Filimonas lacunae: one gene and its partner. The protein of the gene in region 2 interacts with the protein of the main gene of each other region in a pairwise test. Links are inferred from orthologs where the notes say so. Each region holds a gene or a part of one and is shown on either strand. Other genes may lie near its edges.

The links.
Region 1: the proteins of dnaE (region 2) and FLA_RS27440 interact in binary tests that used the Escherichia coli proteins (3 or more experiments, as listed by UniProt). The link is inferred for Filimonas lacunae from one-to-one orthologs.

The regions. Positions count from the first base shown.
Region 1 is NZ_AP017422.1:6,958,192-6,962,311, forward strand. The notes cover bases 357-3,225. They hold FLA_RS27440 (methionine aminotransferase), read right to left. Parts: upstream 2,434-3,225; coding sequence 1,279-2,433; downstream 357-1,278. Other genes in these bases: FLA_RS27435 (ATP-binding protein), read left to right, coding at 357-1,282; mtgA (monofunctional biosynthetic peptidoglycan transglycosylase), read right to left, coding at 2,475-3,170; FLA_RS27450 (hypothetical protein), read right to left, coding at 3,207-3,225. Also shown: more of FLA_RS27435, read left to right, coding at 1-356; more of FLA_RS27450, read right to left, coding at 3,226-3,791; FLA_RS27455 (LysE family translocator), read right to left, coding at 3,866-4,120. UniProt on the Escherichia coli protein: Shows aminotransferase activity with methionine and histidine as substrates, and to a lesser extent also with phenylalanine.
Region 2 is NZ_AP017422.1:5,059,464-5,064,938, reverse strand. Bases 720-4,943 are described here. They hold dnaE (DNA polymerase III subunit alpha), read right to left. Parts: upstream 4,589-4,943; coding sequence 920-4,588; downstream 720-919. Other genes in these bases: FLA_RS19865 (C40 family peptidase), read left to right, coding at 4,791-4,943; FLA_RS19875 (oxidoreductase), read right to left, coding at 720-829. In the rest of the region: more of FLA_RS19875, read right to left, coding at 1-719; more of FLA_RS19865, read left to right, coding at 4,944-5,468. UniProt on the Escherichia coli protein: DNA polymerase III is a complex, multichain enzyme responsible for most of the replicative synthesis in bacteria. This DNA polymerase also exhibits 3' to 5' exonuclease activity. The alpha chain is the DNA polymerase catalytic subunit.

The sequences.
Region 1 (4,120 bases), 1.9 Mb from region 2 along the record:
GGCCAGGAGAAAAAACAACAACCTGTTTCCTGTAGAACTTACCATTACTACCATTGAACACAATAACTTCTGCTACTTCAATGGCTTCTTACGCGACATAAGTAAAGAAGTGGAAAAGGAAAATGAACTGAAACAGGCACGTGAAGTAGCCGAGCAGGCATCGAGGATTAAAACGGAATTTTTAAATACCGTAAGCCATGAAATAAGAACACCATTGAATGCCATTATGGGCTTCACTTATCAGCTGTTGAACGGAAAAGTGAAAAGTGAAGAAGAGCGAACCAAGTACATTACCTATTTACGACAAAGCAGTGAAACATTACTGCACCTGATAAACGATGTGCTTGATTTTAATACACTCGAAAATGGCGGCCAGCAATTAAATAACGAAACCTTTCACTTAAGGGAGCTACTAAATAGTATTTCCATTGGGTTTGCTCCACTGGCTCTGCAAAAGAACATTGCACTGCTATTACAATACGATGAAAACATTCCCGACGTTATTCATGGAGACGGCGCCCGGTTATTCGCTGTATTAAGCAACCTGGTAAACAACGCTATTAAGTTTACACTCAAAGGCAGCATAGAAATAAAAGCAGTGCTGGTTGAGTCAAATACCGATGTACTGATAGTAGACTTTATGGTCGTTGATACAGGCATCGGCATTGCCAATGAAAAGCAGGAAAAAATATTTGAATACTTTATACAAGGTGAAAGTGATAATACCCGAAGATTTGGCGGTGCAGGCCTTGGGCTTTCTATTGTACGTAAAACCGTACAGCTGATGCAAGGTTCTATAGTGCTTGATAGTGAGCCTGGCAAAGGATCTACTTTCACCATCCGCATCCCATTGCAACATGCTAAGGAGCTGTTGGCTGTCACAGAATTTCCTGCCAGCGACAATGCCATATTCAAAGGCCGGAAAATACTGATAGCAGAAGACAACGAGTTTAATATTATAGTAGTTCAAAATTTACTCGAAGACTGGGGAGCCACTGTGGATGTTGCCTATAACGGACAGGAAGCATTGGAACGATGCCTGAATAATGATTACCATTTGGTATTGATGGACCTGCAAATGCCTGAAATGGATGGTTTAACCAGCAGTGCTGAAATCCGAAAATTCAATACCAGAATTCCTATCATCGCACTTACTGCTTCTTCGCTGGAAGAAATTGCTGAACATGTTAACACCAGCAATCTCAACGATTATGTACGCAAGCCCATTGACCCTAACGAACTGTATTATAAACTGTGCCGGTATCTTCCTAAAACCGTTTAACCCAGTTTAAAATTACTCAGGCGCTTGGCAGCACTTTCCAGTGTAGTAGCCTTTTTGGCAAAGCATAAACGAAGCACTTTATTATCTTCTGCATTGCTGTAAAAAGCAGATACCGGAATAGTAGCAACGCCTGCTTCTTTTACCAGCCTTTCCGCAAAAAGTCTGTCATTTTCATCTGTCAGGTGTGCATAGCTAAAACATTGAAAATAGCTTCCATAAGAAGGCAAGGCTTTAAAGGGCGTTTGCATCATCAGCTGTTGAAAATAATCGCGCTTGTGTTGTAAAAACTGGCCCAGTGATAAATACGCTTCTTCGTATTGTAAAAACTCGGCTAATGCAACCTGCACCGGGGTATTTGCAGAAAAACAATTAAACTGATGCACTTTTCTAAACTCTGCAGTTATATCAGCCGGCGCTACGCAATAACCCATCTTCCAACCAGTACAGTGGTAAGTTTTGCCAAAAGAAAAACAAACAAAACTTCTTTCCAGTAAACGGGGGAAACGCAGAATGCTTTGGTGTGGTATATTATCAAAAATCAGGTGTTCATACACCTCATCACTTACAATGATAATGTTGGTGTCTTCTACAACACTCTGTAGCTGCACCATATCTTCTTCACTTAACACACTTCCCGTTGGGTTATGAGGAGTGTTAATCATAATCATTCTTGTACGGGACGTTATTTTATTACGCACTTCTTCCCATGGTACAGCATACTCCGGGTATTTAAGCGAAATGAACACCGGCTTGGCTCCATTGAGTTCTATGGCCGGCACATAACTATCGTAGGCTGGCTCAAAAACAATAACCTCATCACCAGGTACAAGCACTGTTGTTAAGGCTGTATATAATGCATAGGTACCGCCGGGGGTAACAGTTATTTCCGAGTCTGCACTAACAGAGGTATTATATAGTTTTTGGATTTTTTCGGCAATTTTTTCCCTCAAAGGCAAATAACCATGCATGTGTGCATATTGGTTATAACCATTTTTCATAGCCTTATTTACCAGGTCTGTTAACTGGCCATCCATGGGAAAATCAGGAAAGCCCTGGCCAAGATTTACTGCGTTGTGCTCAACGGCCAGCTGACTCATAACAGTAAATATGGTGGTACCCACCTGTGGTAGTTTGGTAATAATTCTGCTCACAGCAATCCTTTTGGTCAAATATAAAACAAACCGTACAATCGTTAGTACATGAGTGCCTGTACATCAGGGTCATCCTGGATATTGTTCATCTGGCGTAAAATCAATTTCGATTTCCAGCCCACCCAACGGCTAACAGGTTTCACTGTATATATCTTGGGGTTCGGCAAACAGGCTATTATCATTGCTGCTTCTGTTCTGCTGAGGTTTTTAGCTGGTTTACCAAAGTATTTCTGCGCTGCGGCTTCAATGCCAAAAATGCCAGGGCCCATTTCAATCACGTTCAGATAAACTTCTAAAATCCGCTTTTTGCCCCAGGTCCATTCAATCATTTTGGTAAAGTAAAATTCCGGCACTTTGCGTATATAGCGTAAGGCACCGTTGCCCTGCCATAAAAACACGTTTTTAGCAGTTTGCTGGCTAATGGTACTTGCCCCACCACCTCTTACTTTTTTCTTCTTTTTAGGATTGGCGTTCAGGCTTTTTTCCAACGCCTTCCAGTCAAAACCACCATGGTCAGGAAACAGCTGGTCTTCACTGGCCATAGCTGCCAGTTTAACGTTGGGCGAAATTTCATCCCAGCTAACATAATCACGTTTTAAACCATAGCCGCCAAATACAGCGCCCGTTTGTGTAAGTGTGATAGGAGGAAAAACCCATTTACATATTACTGTGTATAGTAATGAAGTAATAAAAAGGATAAGAGTTATACGTAAAACCCAACGGAAGAATTTAGCCATGCCGACAAAGATATAGGAATCAAATATGCCTTTTTTCTAACTGGCATGAACATATTGTAAGCGGTATTTTTTTCCTATCCGTATTTCGGGTTTATACAACCAGTGCATAAGGGTACCCAGTAAAAAAATACCGGAAGCTATGCCCAGTTTGGGAGCGTTTTTGCTACCGAACAATGGGTCGGCATTTTTTCCAAAACCATTTACCACGTTTACAACAATATAAGCACCACTGCCTACCTGAAATAAGGTCCCGTTTTTAACAAAGGCCCAGTTTTCTTTCAAACGGGGCGTAGCGGTAATGTCGTTGATATGTATTTTATAGGAATCGTAGGAGATAGTATCTATTACTGTTCCAAAACCTCTTTGCACCAGGTCTATGCGCTGATCGCGTATCCAGATAGAGTCGTGGGCTATTTTAGTAATGGTTCCCCCTACCCATTGGTCACCATCGAACCAGAATTGTGCATAGGTTCCTCTGAAATAATTTTTCACCGTCCTGTTTTTCTTTTTCAGTTGAAAAAAGTCAGACGGAACAGGCTGCGTGGTTTGTGCGGTTAGTATGGAGCTTCTGGTTAGGGACAGAAACAGGCAAAAAATAGCGGTAAGAATGTTCTTAAGCATACCTTAAAACTACGCGGGTTTGTGTGAATACGGCGTTAAATCAATTACCACAAACAGATACTGTATTCCTGAATTTAGTGGCCCATTACGCTGTTGTGGCTTAAGATGCCCCAAATAAGCGCTACGCCAAAACCCATTAATATTAAACCGGAAATACGGTTGATGATATGAATGTTATGTGCAGTAAGCTTAGAGCGTATTTTTCCCGCCAGTAACACTTTAGCCAGGTCAGATAAAAACACAAATATTAAACAGGTGGCAAAAATGATGATACGGTATTGAATGGGATGAGCTTCTGTTTTAGAATCCGCCAGTATGGTAGCAGAAGC
Region 2 (5,475 bases):
AGTCGTCCATATGCTCTTTGCCCCAATCTTTGCCTAATGGTAGCTGACCGGTTTTTAAAATAGCTTCCTGTGGATCTTCTCCATACTTCACAAAAGACCCGGCTGTGCCGTGTATCGCATAGCGGGCGCCTGGTTCACGTACCAGCATACCGGCTTTTAATATCACTTTAGTATAATCGTAGTGCAGCTGTATATCAAAGTAGTCATCTACTTTGGCTTCGGGGCGTTGGGTTTTAATATCTGCTGTAATATGCTTAGGCAGGCCAAACAGGCATAATGCCTGATCTATCAGGTGTGGGCCCAGATCGTACAGGATGCCACTGCCGGGCAGGTTTTCTTCGCGCCATGCGTTGGCCTTTAGCTCAGGACGGTAACGGTCGTAATGTGCTTCGTATTCATGTACATTGCCCAGTAATTGTTGCTGCAGTATCTGGCGGATGGTTAAGAAGTCGGCCACATAGCGCCTGTTATGAAACACGCTTACTGTTCTGCGTACTTTAGCAGCTGTATCTATTAACAGTTGCGCATCGGCTGAAGTAATGGTAAAAGGCTTTTCCAGTACTACATGCATGCCGGCTTCCAAAGCCTGTATGGCGTAAGGTACATGGGTTTCGTTAGGGGTGGTAATCACTACCAGTTCTATGTGACTGTTCAGTAGTTCTTCTATAGTGCGTGCTACCTTTACATCCGGAAACAATGCCTTTGAATCTTCTTTATGTCTTTCCATTACTGCCGCCACTTTATATAGTGGGGTAGTAGCTAAAAAAGGTGCATGCATTACACGTGCCGCCATTCCATATCCTATCAATCCTACATGAATCGCTGACATATCTTCTTCATTTAAGGTGACATCCAATAAGCAAAAAACAGGCAACAATTGCTGTATTGCCTGTTTTTAACGTTTTTACAGTTATATATGCTAGCCTGTTAGCGCTACTGTTACATCCAGATCGGGATTTTCGTTCAGGTAAATAGCCAGTTCGTCGTTCATCTGAAATCCTTTATCTACGCTGTACAGGCTTAGTTTAATATTCTCTTTGGGTTCCAGTATTACAAAGCGTATAGATGATTTACCAGGGTTAGCTGTGACATTACTATCTAAAAACTTCACAAACTCTTCTGTTACTGCACTGGGGTGCATGGTAATATCTATTTGCTTGGTAAGGTTTTGCTTCATGGTTTCGAGCAGTTGCAGGCTTTGTACTTTAAACTCGTAGGTGCCGGAGTTAAAGCGCTGCTTATAAAAACCATTGATCAAAATGTTCTTACCTTTTTCCATGTAGTTCTGGTACTTCACATAATCATCGCTCCATAACATCATTTCCGTTTTACCGGTAAGGTCTTCAATGGCTAAAATACCAAAGTTGCGACCTGTTTTAGTTACGCGGTGTTGTGCGTCAATTACCAGACCTGCTATACGGAAGTTACGACTGCCTGCTGCTGCCTGCAGGGTCACGCTATCTTTTACCTCGTTAAAGTCGGCAAGGGATGTAATACCGTAATGTTTTAACTCAAACTTGAAGTGATCTAACGGGTGACCACTAATGAAGATGCCCGTTACTTCTTTTTCATGCTCCAGCTTTTCGGTCAGCGTCCATTCCTCGCAAGGCAGAATTTTTGGTGGTGGAATTTCCTGCATTACTGCGTCGCCAAACAAGCTGTTATTGCTTTGGTTAAGGTTGGCCTGGTACTGGTTGCCAAAGAGTACAATGCGTTCCAGGTTGCTTTTCGTTTCATCTTTAGGGATATGGAAAAACTGACCACGGTGCATTTCTTTAAAGCAATCGAATGTGCCGGAGTGCACAAGACTTTCCAACGACTTTTTGTTTACCGTACGTTGGTTAACCCGTTTGATAAAGTTGAATATATCGGAGAATTCACCGTTCTTTCTTTCTTCAATAATGTTTTCAATCGCCGCTTCACCCACACCTTTTAAACCGCCTAAACCAAAACGGATTTCTCCTTTTTTGTTAGGGGCAAAGCCTTTGAGCGATTCGTTGATGTCAGGACCTAGTACTGTAATGCCCATACGCTTACACTCTTCCATAAAGAAGGTGATCTTTTCAATGCTACCGGCGTGGTTGAGTACTGCGGCCATGTATTCACTGGGGTAGTGGGCTTTGAGGTAAGCGGTTTGGTAAGCCACAAAAGCGTAACAGGTACTGTGCGATTTGTTAAACGCGTATTGCGCAAACGCTTCCCAGTCCGTCCATACTTTATCCAGTACTTCTTCGGGGTGCCCTTTTTCTACGGCACCCTTCACAAACTGGGTTTTCATTTTATCCAGTACCGACTTTTGTTTTTTACCCATCGCCTTACGCAGTACGTCCGCATCTCCTTTAGAGAAGCCCGCCAGTTTCTGCGACAGCAACATCACCTGTTCCTGGTATACGGTAATACCGTAGGTATCTGCCAGATCTCCTTCCATGTCGGCCAGATCGTACGTGATGGGTTCACGTCCATGCTTACGGTCGATGAAGTTAGGGATGTAGGCAATAGGACCAGGGCGGTACAAGGCGTTCATGGCGATAAGATCCGCAAACTTATCCGGTTTTAATTCGCGCAGGTACTTTTGCATACCCATACTTTCAAACTGGAACGTTGCGTTGGTTTCGCCTTTCTGGTATAGTTCAAATGTGAGTTCATCATCCAGCGGAACATCATCAATAGTGATATCAATGTTGTAGTTCTGTTTGATTAACTCCAATGCAGTCTTAATGATGGAAAGGGTTTTCAAACCCAGGAAGTCCATCTTAATTACCCCGGCATCTTCAATGATGCTACCTTCAAACTGGGTAACCCACAAGTCGGAGTCTTTAGCCGTAGATACGGGTAACAGATCGGTTAAGTCGCGCGGGGCAATGATGATACCTGCTGCGTGAATACCGGTGTTTCTTACCGATCCTTCCAGCCTTTCGGCCTGTTGCAGTACTTCGGCGCTCATGTCGCTGCCGTTGTATATTTCCCGCAGGCGTTTTACTCCTTCCAGTTCATCGGGGCCAACACCGTCTTTTTCTTCCAGAGATTTTGGGCCGTCTTTAGGAGTAAGCGGGGCTTGTAATACCCGCCCCAGCTCAATCCCCGGCCTGTCAGGTACCATTTTAGCCAGTGCGTTCGCTTCGGCCAGGGGTAAGTCCATGGCGCGTGCCACGTCTTTTATACTCATTTTGGCAGCCATGGTACCATAGGTGATAATCTGCGCTACCTGGTTTTTGCCATATTTATCTACTACGTAGTTAATTACCTTCTGACGGCCTTCATCGTCGAAGTCCGTATCAATATCGGGCATTGACTTACGATCGGGGTTCAGAAAACGTTCGAACAGCAGGTTGTACTTAATAGGGTCAATGTTAGTGATACCTATACAGTAAGCCACCGCACTACCGGCAGCCGAACCACGACCAGGGCCAATGAATACCCCGAGGTCTTTACCGGCTTTAATAAAGTCGGATACAATGAGGAAGTAACCGGCAAATCCCATTGTTTTAATAGTGAACAGTTCAAAGTCCAGTCGCTCCCTTACATGTTCTTCAATTTCGCCATAACGCTGGCGTGCGCCTTCGTAAGTAAGGTAGTGCAGGAAGTTCCACTGGTTGATGTTGTTGTCGTCACCGGTAACAAACTCTTTAGGCAAAGGGAAGGCAGGAAGCAGGATATCCTTCTTCAGGTTCAGTACCTCTACCTTGTCTATGATCATGTTGGTGTTGTCAATACTCTCCGGCACATCACTGAACAGCTTTTTCATCTCTTCAGTGGTTTTAAAATAGAACTGATCGTTCGGGAATTTAAAACGGCGGTTCTTTACCTGTGTATCATCATTCACAAAATCGTCGAAGCCTGGTGTTGCTTTCTTTTCACCGGTGTTGATACATAACAGGATATCATGGGCGTTATAATCGTCCTGATCGGTATAGTGACTATCATTGGTGGCAATAACAGGTACATTAAACTTCTTGGCAAATTTCAGCAGGGTGTGGTTGATAATTTCCTGCTCTTTTATTTCGTGGCGTTGAATTTCAATAATGAAATCTTCGCCAAACAGGTCGAGCCACCATTTGAATTCTTTTTCCGCCGCTTCTTCGCCGTCATTTAAAATGGCCTGGGGCACAGAAGCGCCAATGCAACAGGTTGTGGCTATCAGCCCTTCATGGTATTGTACAATCAGTTTTTTATCAATACGGGGGTACTTGCTATACATACCCTCAATAAAGCCCATAGAAGTAAGCTTTACCAGGTTTTGATAGCCGGTTCTGTTTTTGGCCAGTAACACCTGGTGCAAACGGCTATCGCGTTGCTCTTTGGAAAACGTTTTACGAAAGCGGTCTTCCACTACATAAAACTCACAACCCACAATAGGCTTTACTACCGGTTCGGTAATGTCTTTCCCCTTTTCATCTTTACCAATAACACGGGTATTTTTCCAGGCCTGGTTCACAAAGTCAAACACCCCGAACATATTACCGTGGTCGGTGATGGCCAGGGCCGGCATATTGTCTTTTGCCGCTTTTTTATATAAGCTTTCAATACTTGCTGCACCATCGAGCAATGAGTATTGGGTATGGACGTGTAAATGAGAGAATTGGCACATAGCTGCAAATTTCGGCTAAAAAAAGGTTTTTATGAAGTCTAAGAAATCCACATTGGAAGGGTGTTTTCCACCGGTTTGCTTTACAAGAATCTTAACAAAGTGCAAAAAAATAGCATGGAAATGTCAGCTATAGGCAACAGGGGGCTATATTGCAGCGATGTTACTATTATATAGATGTAGAAATGTAATATATGCTTGCTCCATGGTAATTGCCGTTGCCAGTTGCAAAAGCATTAAAAATATAGGAGCCAAGGACAATTCCACCGCCAAAAGCAGTAAAAGCAGCACCCGCACACGCTCGGGCAGTGGCAAGTTTATTGATGGCATTGAAGTAACGCCGGGTTCGGTGGTTACCTCCAAACATGCTACCAGCAGCAGCCTTACCGGCAAGAAAGGCAAGCTGTATCAGCCCGAAGATGATGTGCCTGCATCAGGCATGAACATAGAAGAGGCGCAATGGCTGCAGCTGAAATTTGCCATTATACTGGACGCATCGGTGGAAAAGCTCACGAATATGGCCTTGTTGCGTTCGTTGGACGAATGGTGGGGAACCCGCTATTGTTTAGGGGGCAATACGCAGAATTGTGTGGACTGTTCCGGCTTTACGCTGGCGGTAATGCGGGATGTGTATGGTGTGTCGGTACCACGCACTGCGCAGGAGCAATATGATAAAAGCGCCCGCGTGGATATGGAAGATTTACGGGAAGGCGATTATGTGTTTTTTCATACCTCAGGCCGTAGCATATCGCATGTAGGCATTTATTTGTTCAACAATAAGTTTGTACACGCTTCTACCAGCAACGGTGTTATGGTAAGCGATTTAAACGATAAATACTGGCAGCCCAAATACCGGGGCGGTGGCCGGGTTACCCGCAAATAAAAATTCC